DNA from 2 places in the Lacticaseibacillus pantheris DSM 15945 genome. Region 2 is predicted to be linked to the other one. Evidence: riboswitches for the same ligand, from Rfam matches in the RefSeq annotation. Region 2 holds a riboswitch; the other holds the start of a gene.

Region 1 (3,132 bases), on a different contig from region 2:
TTCATGACGTTATAGTCCTGGGGTCCATCGAGACGTTTTTCGATAATGCGGAACAGCCGGGAAATAGTGAACGTCATGATGAGGTAAATGCCACAGACGATCAGGTACGTGTGGAAGAACTGGAAGCTTTGTCCGGAAATAGTCTCGGCGGTGAAGAACAACTCGGACACACTGATAATGGACAGCACTGACGTGTCCTTGATGTTCACGATGAACTCGTTAGTAACCGCCGGCAAACTGTTACGGATGGCCTGTGGCAGGATTACTTTGGTCATCGTTTGCCAGTGGGTAAAGCCGAGCGCGTGGGCAGCCTCGAACTGACCGTTGTCCACGGAAATGATACCCCCACGAATAATTTCGGAGATGTACGCCCCGGTGTTGATCGACACGATGACCAGCGCGGCAACGGTGCGGTCCATGTTCACACCGAATGCTTGCGCGGCACCGTAATACAGGACAGCGGCTTGCACAATCATTGGCGTGCCACGGAAGACCTCAATGTAGACGGCGAGCAGCCAGTTTACTACCGCGAGCAAACCACGCTGCGCACCTTTCTTGGCGCGGGGAATTGTTCGTACCACACCCACCAGCAGGCCAATGATGAAGCCAACTAGGGTACCAACCAAGGCAATGAGCAGCGTCATGCCGGTACCACGTAAGAGCATTGCCCCGTACTGCTTCAGGATATTGGTAAACCAGTTGCCGTTAGTCTTGGTGACGGGCTGGTTCTTAACGGCCTGCGTCATCATCTGGTCACGCGCCTTGCTGGAGATACCGGCCAGAACCCGGTTAATTTTGGCTTCGTACGGGTCATTTTTGCGTAACCCGATGGCTAAGTCCGTATCGCTGGGGTCAGTTTTGAAGCCCTGATTCTTAGCAAAGTGGACGTATGTCAGCTTCTTGTTGGCGTTCTCCGCTGTAATGCCTTCAGGGACTTCGGACACGTATCCATCAATGGTGCCGGATTCCAGCGCGACACGCATGGCTGGGAAGTCGTCCATGGCCGACTGCCGCTGAACGCCTTTAATCTGTTTAATGGCCGTGTAGTGGTAGGTGGAAAGTTGCGCGGTTAACTTAGCGCCTTTGAAATCCGTTAACTTGGTTGCGTGCGCGTACTTGGAGTCCTTACGCACGACGATTGTTAATTTCGAGGCGTAATAGGTGTTAGTAAAGTCGATGGATTTCCGCCGTTCCGCAGTGGGAGACATCCCCGCGATGATTGCATCAATTTTGCCCGACGTTAACGATGGCAACAGTCCGTCCCACTTGGTTTTAACCACAATGGGTTTCTTGCCGAGTGCACGGGCAACCTTTTTACCCATCTGAACGTCATAACCGTTTGCCCAGAGCTTGGAACCCTGAATACGTACGGCGCCGTTCTTACTGGAATTTTGTGTCCAGTTAAATGGTGCGTATCCGGCCTCCATACCGATCTTAAAATACTGACTATCGCTAGCGGCACTAACGTCGTGGACGGGGGTGTTCAACCACATCCCGGCCAGAATTAGTACACTCACAATAGCAAGCCAAACTTTCTTCATTGGTGTTCTCCCTTCATCTTGTTACCACCAAAGTGTGGTAGACAGCGTCACGCACGGTGCGTAACTACATACCAGTGAGGGGAAACAGGGGTATGAAAAAGACCCATTGAATTGAAAAAACAACTCAATGGGCCCGCCAATCTTACTATATATAGTAGCAAAACCAACAATCATAGCGCTCCTTGCCAGTAGCAAGACAGTCCGGCAACTTTCGTTAACCGGCCCAACGGCTCCCGTTACGGACGGGTAACCATTTCGGCGGGGTTGCTTTCAACTGGAGTCACCGTGTCCGCCACTCGTCCAGCTGTTGTCTTCCCCGCGACCTCTATTTCGTCGTGGTATTTATTCATGTTAGCTATAAAAATACCCGGAATTGAGTACCCTGTCAATACTTGGAACCGTAATACAGTATTATCCTGGGCATGGCTGGATTGATAATTGCAGTTTTAGACTATCCTAAAAATCAATGTACCCTATACGGGGCCTATTGTTGCCAGATACTCGCAATATTAAACAAAGTGAACAAAATGTGGAAAAAACTTTTTCGCGTCTTTGGTTGGTACCAGTGGCGTTTCATGAAAAGTAAGTTGTTTTTGTCAAGAAAGGGCTTGCAAAACGGTCCCCATCTAGGCATACTTAACCATGTTAAGAAAACCCCTTACATTTCGAGTTTGGTAGCAATTCTACATTATTTAGGCAAACCTAAAATTATCGGGGCTTTCTAAATAAAAAATATTTTGGGAGGCGAAACAATGGTCGGAATCATTCTAGCCAGCCACGGCGAATTCGCTGCAGGCATCAAGCAGTCTGGTGAAATGATCTTCGGTGAACAGGACAAAGTCGAAGTCGTTACGTTCAAGAACGGCGAAAGTCCTGACGATCTGAAGCAACATCTTCTGGATGCAACGACTAAGTTCGAGCCCGAAGATGACGTTTTGTTTCTGATTGATTTGTGGGGTGGCTCACCATTCAACCAGGCAAGCGGAATTTTCGAGGAACACAAGGACAAGTGGGCTATCGTTACTGGTCTGAACCTACCTATGCTGATTGAAGCATATGGTTCACGCTTGACGATGGACTCCGCTCACGAACTGGCCGCACATCTGGTATCTGCTGGACGCGATGGTGTTAAGGTTAAGCCAGAAGCCCTCGAACCAAAGCCAAAGGCCGCACCTGCTGCTAAGAAGCACGCAGCTGCGTTGCCTGAAGGTACGGTTGTTGGTGATGGCAAGATCAAGATTGTGCTCGCACGTGTTGACTCACGTCTGTTGCATGGTCAAGTTGCAACGAGTTGGACCAAGAGTACTGGCCCGAACCGTATTATCGTTGTTTCTGATGGTGTCGCAAACGACAAGTTACGTAAGACCATGATTACGGAGGCAGCGCCGCCTGGGGTTAAGGCAAACGTCATTCCAATTAAGAAGTTTATTGACGTTTATAACGATCCTCGATTCGGTAACACGAAGGCGTTGATTCTGTTTGAAAACCCTGAGGACGCTTTGACGGTCATTAATGCAGGTGTGGACATTCCATCCCTGAACATTGGCTCCATGGCGCACTCTGAGGGTAAGACGGTTATCAATAAGGTTCT
Region 2 (3,132 bases):
TTAAACACGGAGAACCCAGAGTAAGCCAGTTCACGCATCTCCCGGTATGTCAGGGTGCGGATGGCGCGGGGGTGCTCCACGACGCGTGGGTCGACGGCGTAAACGGACGATACGTCGGTAAAGTTTTCGTAGAGGTCAACGCTAAAACCGCGGGCGAGAATGGATCCGGTAATGTCGGACCCGCCGCGGGCAAAGGTGGCGATGTTACCGTCTTTGTCGTATGCAAAGAAGCCGGGCACAACGATAATTTCGTCAGGTTGCAGTTCAAACTGAGCGATACGGGCATAGCTGTCGTCAGTGACGGTAGCTGAACGGGGCTCGCCGGCAACGGTGATACCTAGGTCGCGAGGGCCGACAAAGCGGGCGTTGATACGCTGGTGCGTCATCACTTCGGCAACGAGTTGGGCGTTCATAAACTCACCCTGAGCCATGAACGCAGCGTACAGGTAGTCGTTGGAAGGATAGTTACGCATCGCCATTTCGCCGAGGTGACGGCGGAGGCGGTCGATGATGTCGGTGGGCACGTCAAAATAGCGCGCGATATCAACGTAGCGACTCAGAATTTCTTCGGTAACTGGTTCGGTGTCGGTGCCGTCAACGACGGCATCGGCGAGGGTGCTGAGTAGGTCGGTGACCTTGGTGTCACCAGACTGACGCTTGCCGGGGGCGGAGACCACCATGATGCGGCGGTCAGCGTCTGCGGTAACGATGTTAATGGCCTTCTCGAGCTGCGGACCTGTGGCGAGGGAGGAGCCACCGAATTTTACGACCTTCATGAACAATATGCCAACTTTCTGAATGGTTTGTAATAACAATACTACATTTTTAGGCTGCTTTACGCGCAAAATGCATAAGCGTATGTATATCTTATATTCGTTGCTAGTATACGTGGCTACTACCGTAACGGCAAGGGGTTTGCGGTTTTGGATGCCGGCTCGTGTTGCTTTTGCGGCTCCGCGTGAGCGGTGGTAGTGTGCGGCCGAAGCTACGAACCTCACGCTCACGCCCGTTCCGGGCTACCGCGAAGCGGACTAGCCCGAGAAAACCACTCGGTCTATCCGCTTTGATTCTGTAATTCATAACTACCAGTACGTGCTGTCGCACTACTGGCAGTAATTCAAACAGAACTACGGGTCTGCAGCCGCCGCACACCACCACCGGCCGTATCCCTAGAACCACGGCTGCTGCAGAATCCGGCGGCTTATAGACGTCCGTCTTCGGATAACCACAGGGTTGACAGTTGTACGGTATTAATTGTAACCTAACGTTAATTATAAATGATAGAGGTTGCGGTTGCCATGACTAGCGCGTCCAAGTTGATACACTCAACGGTGCGGGCGCGTGAAAGGGAAGACCGCCGAAACCCGCTCGGGAAGTGTAAACCCGGCAGGTTGGGCCACCGGTGAATAACCGCTGGACTGTCGCAGTGACTTGCTGCGGAGCGCTATCGTAAATCATTATGGACAAACGGTTTTTTAACGAAGACTTTAACGGCCCATCTGGTATGCGAATAACGCACGCCGGGTGGGCTTTTGCGTACCCGCTGGCGTGAACCACCGCGACTTTGCTTTTGTGCGCGTGTACTCCATGGTCAGCGGCCCCTCTATACCTTATAATATGCAGTAGTGTGTCCGTTTAAAGAAACGCGACCTTGTGGCCGGGCGCCAACGACGACCATATCCACATTAACCACGACACGTAGGGGGTTCGGTACATGTCAGTCACAGCTGATCATCGTCCAACAAAATTATATATTTCACAACACGCAGTTACACATAACTTAGCCGAGACGCGCAAAGCTGCACACGCCAAAACGGTCTTCCTGGCCGTTAAGGCGAACGCTTACGGCTTTGGGCTGCTCGAAATGAGTCGCGCGGCCGTTAATGGCGGCGCAGATGGGCTCGCCGTAGCCGTTCTGGATGAGGCGCTCGCCCTCCGGCAACACGGATTTACGATACCCATCTTGGTGATGAGTATCGTCATGCCGCAGTACGCCGAGGAACTGGCCGACAACGACCTGATTACCACGGTTGCCAGTGACCAGTGGTTGCACGACGCCCAGCCGTATTTAGCCCAGGCTGGCCAGCCACTCAAAGTGTCCATGGGCATTGATACCGGCATGGGCCGGATTGGTTACCGTAGCCGCGCGGAAATGGATGCAAGCCTACAGTTCATGCAGGCGCACCCGGATGACTTTGAGTATTACGGCCTGATGACCCACTTTTCCCAGGCCGATTCATCCGAGGTGGATTATTTCCACAAGCAATTAGCGCGCTGGCACGAGCTGACGGATACGTTCCCGCACCCGCCGATGGTGCACGTGGCCAACTCGGGTGCCGCCATGTACCATGCGGACGAGATTCCGACCGACGTTATTCGCGCTGGCACCGTTGTGTACGGCATCGAACCGTCGCTGGGTGAGTTACGGGACGCCAGCTACCTGGAGCCTGTGTTGACGCTGACAACGCAGTTAATTTTCGTCAAGCAGATGCACGCGGGTGATGGCATTTCTTACGGTCACATTTACGAGGCCAAAGAGGGCGAGTGGGTCGGCACCATTCCTTTGGGTTACGGCGACGGGTTGACCCGCCGTCTCACCGGCGCGGAGGTGCTGGTCAACGGCCAACGGTGCCAGATTCTCGGCAAGCTAGCTATGGACGCGATGATGATCCGGTTGCCCGGCCCGTTACCGCTGGGCACCAAAGTGACGGTGCTGGGTCGCGACGGGGATGAGGAGATTACCCTTGATGAGTGGGCCGACTTTACCGGCTTTGCCCCTTGGGAGTTGTCCATCAACCTGAACGACCGCTTGATTCGGGAAATTAGTGAATAAAACGATGAAACGTGCGCACTGATTTACGCGCACCAACAATGGAGGTATTGCATGACCATTCCGGTTTCAACGGACGCGCAGGGGCGCCTGACCGTGGGCGGCGTCGCTGCGAGCGAGCTGGCGCGTGAATTTGGGACACCCCTTTATGCGTACGACGTGGGCGTCATTCGTGCGAATATCCGCGCGTACCGGGCGGCGTTTGCGGCCCACAAAGTCGATTACACCGTGAGCTACGCGGCCAAGGCCTTCGCAACGGTCGCCATGTTTCAGGTAGCCGCCAGTGAGGGGGCACACCTGGA

What was found. Region 2 has a riboswitch for lysine ahead of alr (alanine racemase). Riboswitches for the same ligand answer to the same signal wherever they lie in the genome.
Region 1: it holds a riboswitch for lysine, as region 2 does, so the genes downstream of both, LPA02S_RS00530 (ABC transporter permease subunit) here and alr (alanine racemase) in region 2, are expected to answer to the same signal.

Annotation. Positions count from the first base shown of each region.
Region 1 is NZ_BCVS01000002.1:38,941-42,072, reverse strand. Features, by position in the region: gene LPA02S_RS00530 (ABC transporter permease subunit) at 1-1,541, opposite strand, end outside; lysine riboswitch at 1,707-1,877, opposite strand; gene LPA02S_RS00525 (mannose/fructose/sorbose PTS transporter subunit IIB) at 2,294-3,132, shown strand, end outside.
Region 2 is NZ_BCVS01000110.1:3,616-6,747, reverse strand. Features, by position in the region: gene LPA02S_RS09800 (aspartate kinase) at 1-776, opposite strand, end outside; lysine riboswitch at 1,274-1,455, shown strand; gene alr (alanine racemase) at 1,715-2,833, shown strand; gene lysA (diaminopimelate decarboxylase) at 2,891-3,132, shown strand, end outside.